2 regions of the Paenibacillus sp. CH40 genome follow, and region 1 is predicted to be linked to the other one. Evidence: riboswitches for the same ligand, from Rfam matches in the RefSeq annotation. Region 1 holds a riboswitch; the other holds the start of a gene.
What was found. Region 1 has a riboswitch for cobalamin ahead of cobJ (precorrin-3B C(17)-methyltransferase). Riboswitches for the same ligand answer to the same signal wherever they lie in the genome.
Positions count from the first base shown of each region.

Region 2: another riboswitch for cobalamin. It lies ahead of NLX73_RS14170 (ABC transporter substrate-binding protein); the one in region 1 lies ahead of cobJ (precorrin-3B C(17)-methyltransferase).

Region 1 is NZ_JANAVQ010000003.1:275,956-281,142, reverse strand. It holds gene NLX73_RS11250 (GerAB/ArcD/ProY family transporter) at 1-193, shown strand, start outside; gene NLX73_RS11245 (uroporphyrinogen-III synthase) at 295-1,146, shown strand; gene NLX73_RS11240 (LOG family protein) at 1,352-1,906, shown strand; cobalamin riboswitch at 1,964-2,149, shown strand; gene cobJ (precorrin-3B C(17)-methyltransferase) at 2,460-4,259, shown strand; gene NLX73_RS11230 (sirohydrochlorin chelatase) at 4,352-5,187, shown strand, end outside.
Region 2 is NZ_JANAVQ010000004.1:201,106-206,292, reverse strand. It holds gene cbiB (adenosylcobinamide-phosphate synthase CbiB) at 1-850, shown strand, start outside; gene NLX73_RS14175 (histidine phosphatase family protein) at 895-1,656, shown strand; cobalamin riboswitch at 1,779-1,972, shown strand; gene NLX73_RS14170 (ABC transporter substrate-binding protein) at 2,181-3,188, shown strand; gene NLX73_RS14165 (FecCD family ABC transporter permease) at 3,185-4,231, shown strand; gene NLX73_RS14160 (ABC transporter ATP-binding protein) at 4,228-5,061, shown strand; gene cobT (nicotinate-nucleotide--dimethylbenzimidazole phosphoribosyltransferase) at 5,105-5,187, shown strand, end outside.

The DNA of each region.
Region 1 (5,187 bases):
TTATGAGTTCAGCCGGGAGTGGACCGCGGTGATGATCATTTTTTTTGTTATCATGCCTTTGTTGCTATGGATGTTGCTCCGACCCAAATCTAAAGGGAAAGGCGGAGATGATAGGGCATCTAACGGAGAGCGGGATAGCAGTAGTCAGAAAGAAAGCCAGCATGAAGGCAGAACAGGACACGGCCACTTATAAGATTACTGTATTCATCGGAAAAGTAATTCTTATTTGTCTTTTACCCCTCTGATTGTATACTTGGTAGAAAGAAATACGACATCTACAAGGGAGGCAACAGAATGGCACAACGCATGGCAGGCAAGAGAGTCGCTCTTGCTGGTCCCCGTAAAGCAGAAGAAATGGCGCTGCTAGTTGTGAAGATGGGGGGTGAGCCAGTACAGCGCCCGGCCCAGGGTACCGTTTTTCTGGATGATATCGAGCTGCGCAACGCTGTTGTATCGTGGGTGAAGCACCCTCCGGACTGGTACATCTTCACGACAGGTATGGGGCTGGATGCCCTGTTCGATATGGCAGAGGATATGGGCGTGGCTGAGCAGATTATGGAGTTGCTGCAATCTTCCAACATTGCAGCGCGGGGTTACAAGACGGTCAATGGACTCAAAAAGCGTGGCTTTACGCCAGCAGTACGAGACGAGGACGGAAGTTTGATCGGATTGACAGGAGCTTTCGCCCCATACGATCTGAAGGGAAAAGAAGTATTGTTGCAACTGCATGGCGATCCAGCCCCACGGTTGGTAAAGTGGCTGGACGAGCAGGGGGCAGTGACCCGCCAGGTACTTCCTTATAAGCATATCCCACCTGAGGAAGCAAAATTGCAGGCGTTACTGGAGGATGTTATCCATCGTAATGTTGATGCTGTTACGTTCACGAGTGGTCCGCAAATTCGATTTTTAGCCCAATATGCGAGAGAGCAAAATCGAATTGAGGAATTATTGGAAGCTTTCCGTGAGGATGTGATTGCTGTATCAGTAGGGAAGGTGACTGCGCAGTCTATTGTGGAAGAGGGGATTGATCGAGTCGTGTTTCCAACCGAAGAGCGCATGGGCGCAATGATGGTGGAGCTGGGCAAATATTTTGAACATAACGATTCGGTGCATGGCTGTGGTTTGAAGATCGTGAATGGTCATTGAAATGAGATAGAAATTATAAATATAGTATGCTAAAAATGAACTTATATTTTTGGATACAGCGTAAAATAAAGATAAGGGCCTGCGAGGTCTTTATCTTTTTTTATTGGACATGCATCGACAAAGATTTTTGTTATAGCGAAAATATTTAGCTAATATAATGAATAAGTTTCGATGCATGATACTTAGGACAGGAGCTGAGACGTTAATGAATTCTATTTGTGTATTTGCCGGGTCCAGACCTGGACATTCATCGGTATATGTTGAAGCGGCAGGCAAGCTGGGAGAAGCCATGGCTCGCCATCATATCCGTCTGATCTACGGTGGCTCCAGTAGGGGGCTGATGGGAGAGGTGGCGGATGGAATGCTGGCGGGTGACGGTCAGGTCACTGGCATTATGCCCACCCTGTTATTTGATGCAGAGATCATTCATCGGGGGGTTACCGAATTTATTGAGGTAGCAAGCATGCATGAGCGTAAAGCGGCAATGAGCGAGATGGCCGATGCGTTTATTGCCCTTCCGGGTGGCTTGGGAACCTTTGAAGAGCTGTTCGAGGTATTGTGCTGGGCGCAAATTGGCATTCATCGCAAGCCGATTGGGCTGCTGAATGTGAATGGATATTTTGACCCGTTAGTAGAAATGGTGCGTCATAGCGTGCAAGAAGGGTTTACTGGGTCTGAGCATCCAGCGCTACTAAGCATCTCTGCCGACCCGGACGAATTGCTACATATGTTAAAAAATAAAGCAGAGAACTTGAAATAAAGCGTTTTTCGTGCTTGCACAACTGATTGAGGCAAGGTTATGATAAGACCCATAATCAAATAGCGGACAGACAAGGTGCCTTTGCGGTTGAGCAAAGGGTAACAGGGAATCGGGTGCAAATCCCGAGCGGTCCCGCCACTGTAAGGAAGAGGATTTTTTTAAATGGTCACTCGTGAAAAACGGGGAAGACGAAAGAATCTGTTGATGCCAAGCCAGGAGACCTACCTTGATCTGTATGCACCGTTAACCTTCGCGGAGAGGATGGGTGTACGAAATCAGGAAATCAGGCACACGTTGCTTTTTCCATGTTGGTTAGAGGTTTGCGTGGATATGAACGTGCAGCAGCGTTTGAAGCGTAAACAGACAGGTGGAAAACAACGGCAGGCTGGAGGAAGACAAATAGTGTCTTCTTACGCTGTTTGTTCGTCTGATGAGAGATACGTACATAGAAACCCCATCCGGGCAGGATGGGGTTTTTTGAGTTACAGGATGTCCATAAATCATTGAAATAGATAGGATAGCTGCCCTGAAAAGGGTGAATAGGAGGAGCACGATGAGCCCATTAGGAAAATTGCTGGTGATTGGATTTGGACCAGGAGATATGGAACATATCACAAAACGGGCGCTGGATGCGCTGGCCGAAAGTGAGGTCATTATCGGCTACAATACCTACGTTGATTTGATCCGTCCGTTGTTGAACGGACAAGAGATTGTACGCACAGGGATGACAGAGGAAGTGAGCCGTGCGCAGGAGGCGGTTCGCCAAGCAGAGATGGGCAAGAAGGTAGCTGTCATTTCCAGTGGAGATGCAGGAGTCTATGGTATGGCAGGGCTGGTGTACGAAGTGCTGATGCAAAAAGGCTGGCGACGCGAGGACGGGGTTGAGGTAGAAGTCGTGCCGGGGATATCGGCTATTCAGTCCTGTGCTTCACTGTTGGGGGCGCCAGTTATGCATGATGCTTGCACGATCAGTCTGAGTGATCATCTGACCCCATGGGAAACGATTGTGAAGCGTGTAGAAGCAGCGGCTTCGGCCGATTTTGTGATTGCATTATACAACCCGCGCAGTGGTCGGCGTACCCGCCAGATTGTGGAGACGCAGTCCATTTTGCTGCGTTACCGCGATCCGCAAACTCCAGTTGGGTTGGTGAAAAGTGCTTATCGTGAACGTCAGCAAGTTATTGTAACGACGCTGGAAGATATGCTGAATCATGACATCGGGATGCTGACAACTGTAATCATCGGCAATTCCTCGACAACGGTGTATGACGGCTTGATCGTGACTCCGCGCGGATATCAGCGCAAATACACGCTGGATGCGACCGAGCAAGCGCTCAAGCCACATCAGCGTCTCCGCACGGAAGCGGAGCCGTGGTCGCTGGGCGCACAAGAGGATACACCGCAGGCAGGCGCAGCCCCGACTACGCCCGCTATACCCTCCGCGAGCGGCGCTGCGGTTGCGACGCAGGCACGCCCGCAAGCGATGGCTGCCGTGCAGGCAACGACCGCTGTGCAAACCGGCGCAGCAGCCCCGGCATCGCTGGCGGCAGAGGCACTAAGCCGCCTCGCTGTTGGCGGCAAGCTGCCTGGCGCAGCCAACGCTCGCTGGGGCGGGCAAGCGCCTACTGTCGAGAGCACCGCCGGAACGTCAGCGGTGGCCGGAGCGGGGGCCCCGGTCGGGATGGCGACAGGCGGCTTTGGCAAGCCTGCGCTATTTGAGGTGGGCGTTTCCCCGGGGGTGGGAAACAAGAAGTTCACCGCTCGCCAGATGGCGCTGCTCGCCGAGGTAGCGGGTGATGACGGCGAGCTGGAATACACGCCAGATCATCAGATCGTGCTGCGCGTACCGTGTGCAGACCCCGAGGAACTGGTCGGACGGCTGCGGGATGAACGATTCATTGTCATGCCGATTGGCGATGTGTTTAAGGTGAAGGCGTGCGACTTCTGCAATATGGAGAAGGATGACGCTGTGCCTGTGGCTGAGCATTTACAGGTTGTACTTGGCGGATTACAGGCACCCAAGGAAACGAGCATTGCTTTGAATGGATGCGGTATGGCCTGCTATGGAGCGGTGCTAGAGGATATCGGCATCGTCTATCGCAAGGGAGGATACGACCTCTTCCTTGGTGGCAAAAAATTCGGTCGCAATGCTCATGCCGCTCAGCCCGTAGCGGAAGGGATTCCGAGTGATCAAATTACTGACATTGTGGAGAACGTCATCGCTGAATATAAGGAAAAAGGGCATCCGAATGAGCGTTTTCATAAATTTTTTAAACGTGTAGGTGTCGTTGCGGGTTTCCGGCATGAAGATGCACCAGCAACGGTAGAAGTGAATGCGGTTTGTGGTGATTAATGGACTGAAGGCCTGATGAACTGGATACAAGCATATATATAAAATAGGGCGTCATGCAGGCTATCCCTATTAAAGAGGAGGAAAAAACAGCAGTGGATGCAATATTGTTAGTTGGACATGGAAGTCGGGACCCGGAGGGGAACCAGGAACTGCTGGAATTTGCACAGGCAGTGGCAGACCGGGTACCGGATATGTGCGTGGAAACCTGTTTCTTGGAGTTGGCACGTCCCAGCATTGCTGATGGGATGCAAACATGTGTGGAGAAAGGTGCGACGCGTGTCGTTCTCATTCCGATTATCTTGTTCGCAGCGGTACATGCCAAAATTGATATTCCGATGGCTATTGATCGGGCAAAAGCAAAATATCCGCAGGTGGAATTTGTATATGGACGCCCGATTGGCGTTCACGAGAAAATCGTCAGCATTCTGCAAAGCCGCTTGAAAGAGGCCCGTCCGGTTGCAGTTCCAGCGGGAATGAATAGCGCTGTAGAGGCATTTGCCGAGGTATCCGACGAAGAAACGGCGGTACTTGTGTTAGGACGCGGAAGTAGCGATCCAGATGCGAACAGTGACTTTTTCAAAATCACCCGTATGCTATGGGAACAGCTTTCTTATACGTGGGTAGAGAGCAGCTTTATCGGTGTGACGCAGCCTTCTTTTCCCGATGGATTGGAGCGTTGTGTACGACTGGGGGCCAAAAAGATTATCGTGCTTCCCTATTTTCTGTTCACGGGTGTGCTGATTAAGCGCATCGGAGAAATGACCCAGGAATTTGCCGAGGCTCACCCTACATTACAAGTGGAAATGGGAGGATATTTTGGTTTCCATCCTCAATTGATTGAACTGGTGCTGGAGCGAGCTAAGGAAGGCTTGTTCGGCAAGGTTACGGCCAATTGTGATAACTGCCAGTTCCGTCTGGAGGCGCAGGA
Region 2 (5,187 bases), on a different contig from region 1:
TCGTCGCCAGGTCCGCAGTGACCGAGGGCTAAAACGTGCGGGCATACTGCTTCCACTCATTGTGGCGGGAGGTTCCTTTGCGCTCGCCTGGGCGCTGTTGCACTTGCTTGCCTGGATTCATCCGTGGTTATCTGTCGGCGCAGAAATGGTGCTGATTGCGACCACGATTGCTTCCAAAGGACTAAAGGATGCAGGAATGGCAGTATACCGAGCGTTGCAGGCGGATGATCTGGCAGCGGCACGGCGGGAGCTGGGCATGATTGTCGGGCGGGATACGCAACAGCTTGATGAGCCTGAGATTGTACGCGGTACGGTTGAAACGGTCGCTGAAAATATCGTGGACGCGATTATTTCCCCGCTTTTTTATGCCCTGATCGGGGGAGCACCCTTGGCGCTGGCTTATCGTGCTGTGAATACGCTCGATTCCATGGTTGGCTATAAAAATGAAAAGTATCTGCATTTAGGCTGGGCTTCAGCGCGTCTAGATGATGTGGCTAACTACATTCCAGCACGCCTGACAGCGGCAATGCTTGTCGTAGCGGCGTGGATGTACAAGCGAGATGCTGCAAGAAGCTGGCGCACAGTCAAGCGAGACGCTCGTCTGCACCCAAGCCCGAACAGTGGCTTCCCGGAATCAGCTGTTGCTGGAGCACTGGGGATTCGTCTTGGAGGCTATAATGTGTATCATGGCGTGCGCTCCTTTCGTGCATACATGGGCGATTGGATACGACCGCTAGAGTCGAAAGATATACGGCATACAATCCAGCTGATGTTCGCCGTGTCCAGTATGTTTGTAGGATTGTGTTTGTTAGGAGCCGCAGGTTGTTTTGCCTTGGGATGGGTGCGGTGAGGGTGAGGCGTGACACACTGAATAATGATCGAGCAGGAAGTGACATGATCTTGAAACAAGATATAGCAGCAAAAAGGACAGTAGAATACGCACAAAGTCCGAACTCACAGGAGGATCGTAAGGTGCCGTATTATGCTAAAGAAGATCTGCATTGGGACATGGAACTCGTGTTAGTTCGTCACGGCACAACCTTATGGAATAAGGAACGTCGATATCTGGGACACTCCGACATAGGTTTGCTACCGGGAGCAGAACAGGAATTAAAGCCTTTGCAAGAAGAATTGCAGGGACAGTCCTTTGCTCGAATCTATTGCAGCGATTTAATGCGATGTCGCCAGACCTTGCAGATCATTGTGCCGGAATCAGAATTGACGTCTGGAGGTTCCCTATCTATTATGTCTCCTATGATGGAACCACGTCTGCGAGAGCTTCATTTTGGCGAGTGGGATGGAAAAACGTATGACATGCTCAAGGATGTGTCGTTGTATCGCGCTTGGATTGATGAGCCGCAACGGATAACCCCTCCTGGAGGAGAGTCTTGGACAGATTTTGTGAATCGTCTACGGAAATTTCTTGACTCTCTGTATGAATGGCGTGTTGCTATGGAAGTTCGACCCATGGATTTGACTGCTGGGCCGCTCTCTGTTTTGGTCGTTACGCATGGTGGCGTAATTCGTCAGTTAGCTTGTATGCTGATACCGGGCCATGATTTTTGGAGTCTGAATCCGAAGCCGGGAGAAGCATTTAGGATTCAATTGAGGCTGGCAGGACCGCACAATTACATAGCCGAAATGCTCCCTCATTAGGTTAGACACCAGCGGATAAAGAGGCTGTTTGGGTTGTAAGCCGCCTCATTTTAACCTATAATCATCAAGTAAAAGAACGGCTTGACTACCACTACATCAAATATCCAGCAGACGAGGTCGGCGCAGTGTGATGAAACTATGGTTTCCCTTGCCTGCGCTGTTAAAAGGGAAGTCGGTGTAAGTCCGGCGCGGTCCCGCCACTGTAAATGGAAACATGCCCGTTAGTCCTGCTTTATGTGCTACTAAGCATATGAAGGAATTTCAGGACATGCATCTTACCATAAGTCAGGATACCTGCCCGTCCGCCTGTCACCATAATCCTTCGAGGAAAGGATGACGTGTTCGCAGTGACTGTCCGTGCGGAAAGAAGCTGCCGCCTGCGCACGATCTGCGCTAACGTGACCCCTGTGTCCTGATATAAGGATGCGGGGGTTTTTTGATAGGAAAAGAAGGCTGGATTTAGAAGATATCTGATGATGCTCAAGTAACGCTCTTAACGATTTTTTTATGAAGGGGTGCAAATCATGGCAGGAAAAAAAATAAAGGTTTGGACAACAGGTCTATTGGTTCTGATTTTGGCAGTTGTGCTGAGTGCATGTGGCGCTAATGGAAAAAATGCTGAAAATAAAGAGAATCAGACTTCTGCACAGCAGCCAGGAAAGACCGTAACCGCACAAGAGCCTCCGGGCAAAACAGTTTACCCACTCACAGTTAAGGATGCAACAGGACAGGAATTTACATTCAAAAAAGCGCCGGATAAAATCGTTTCCGTCTCCCCGGCAGAAACCGAGGCGCTGTTCGCCATCGGGCTGGATAAGGAAATAGTTGGCGTCTCCGACTACTCTGATTACCCGGCAGCTGCTACGAAAAAGCCTAAAGTGGGCGGTATTATGAAACCGAACGAAGAGGCGATCATTGCTGCTAACCCGGAAGTCGTTTTTGCAGGGATATCACTTAGTGAACAGGCTACGACCAAGCTGCGCGACATGGGAATTATGATTTTTAAAACGGAACCGAAGACAGTTGAAGATGTCATAGCTAACATCGAATTGTATGGGAAAATCACCGATCATCAGAAAGAAGCGAGAGCGGTGACTGACAAGATGAGAGCAGATGTAGCGGAAGTGAAAGAAGGAGTTAAAAATATCGGTAAAGGGCAGAAGCTGCGGGTATACGTCGAGTTTTCACCAGGCTGGACAGTTGGTAAAGGCGAGTTTATGGACGAGCTGATTACGTTGGCGGGCGGCGAAAATGTAGGTGCCACGCAGAAGGGGTGGTACCAAATTAGTGAGGAAAATATTATTGCTGCCAACCCTGACGTGATTTTGTACAGCAAAAGTGTCAAGGACGACAAAACTGGTCAAACACTCGGCGAAATCATTAAAGCTCGCAGTGGATGGGATCAAATATCGGCTGTTCGCCACAACCGGGTGTTTGCCGTGGATGATAATTTGATCAGTCGTCCGGGTCCACGCGTAACGGAAGGTCTCAAGGAAGTGGCCAAGGGCGTGTATCCTGAAATTTTCAAATGAACCGTAAACTGATCGGCTTTGGAGGGACAGGTCTTGTCTTGCTGTTGCTGACGCTGCTGCTCTGTCTTGGCATCGGCTCGGCCAAGCTTCCGGTCAGCCAGATCACGGGCATTCTGGTTAACCACCTTCCGTGGTTAGGCGATACGTTTACACCGGATTGGAATACATCCTCAGAGCAGATTATTTTGAAGGTCAGATTGCCACGAGTGTTACTGGGAATGTTGGTAGGAGCAGCGCTGGCGCTGGCGGGAGCCGGATTTCAGGGTGTGCTGCGTAATCCTTTGGCTGATCCGTATACACTGGGGGTATCCTCGGGGGCTTCGGTAGGAGCGGCAGTACTGATCTATTGGGGCCTTCAATTTTCATTTGTTGGCATATGGACGCTGCCGCTAGTGGCATTTACGACCGGAATGCTGACGCTGTGGATGGTGCTGACGTTGGCACGGGAAGGTGGAAAAATTCCGACACAAAGTCTCATTTTGTCGGGTGTGGTGATGCAATCCTTTCTGGGAGCGGTTGTTTCTTTTCTGACAGCCATGTCGAAGGAGACGGTCAATGAAATATTGTACTGGACGATGGGAAGTCTTAGTCTGCGCGGTTGGTCATATACAGGAATCCTTTTACCTTATGTGGTCATAGGACTGGTATTTCTATGGAATCGGGCACGTGTGCTGAATATATTGGCTTTGGGTGAACGTCAGGCGGCTCACATGGGAGTTCATGTAGATGCGACAAAGCTATCTGTTTTGATCATTTCCACGCTGCTGACAGCTGCCGCTGTCTCGGTATGTGGAGTGATTGGCTTTGTGGGACTTGTTGTACCGCATATCATTCGTCTGGTGACAGGCCCTGATTACCGGATGATTGTTCCATTATCTGCGCTCGGTGGAGCCATTTTTATGGCTTGGGCAGATACGGCGGCTCGCACGTTGTTAGCCCCCACGGAAATTCCTCTGGGCGTGATGACGGCCTTTGTTGGGGCACCGTTCTTTGCATATCTCCTGTATCGGAACAAGAAGCTGCGCAGGGGGGAACTGCTGTGACAGAACAAAGTGAATCACAGAAAGTGCGTGATCGGGCATTAGAGGTAGCGGGTCTGACACGTGCCTATGGAGAGTTCCATGCGTTAAAGAATATAAGCTGGAGCGTCGACGAAGGAACTTGGTGGGGGATTATTGGTCCGAACGGCAGTGGAAAATCGACCTTGCTGCATCTGCTTTCGGGTGTAGATCAGCCAACTTCAGGAAACGTTCATATCTATGGCAAAAAGGTCGGTAGCTACAGCAGAAAAGAGCTTTCCCGACTCATAGCCGTACTCCAACAGGAAGGGCTTCCTCCAGTGGGATACACCGTCAGGGAAGTCGTAGAAATGGGACGTTTTCCTCATCAGGACTGGTTAGGCAGGGAAAAGGGTGTTGATGTGGAGGCGATCACGGATCGCGTGCTGGAGCGATTGGGTCTTACCACGTTGGCGGACAGAGCATTGGACCGCTTGAGTGGGGGACAGCGACAGCGTGTAGCTTTGGCAAAAGTAATGGTGCAGGAGCCACGGATATTGCTGCTGGACGAGCCTACGACCTATCTGGACTTGCGCTATCAGCTTGAATTTATGGAACTGCTGGCAGATTGGCGCCAAGAAACGGGTGTGACGATCATTGCGGTCTTGCATGATCTTAACTTGACAGCCCAATTTTGCGAAGATTTGCTTGTACTCAAGGATGGAATGGTTGAAGGATTGGGAGCTTCATCGAAGTTATTAACCGAGGATCGGATTCGACGAGTATACGGTGTTGAGCCTGTGATGCTTCCGCATCCTGATAGCGGTGTGCCGCAGCTCTTGCTGCGCAGAAGTGCTTCGGATACAGCAGATTAAATAAACGATGAAACACACTTAAAAAGAGCAGGGAGTGGAAGGTATGAACAACAAGCTGCGTCAGCTGATCGATAGCATCGCCCAGCCGGATGGGGTGGCGGCCTCGGCAGCTTCAGCCCATTTGGA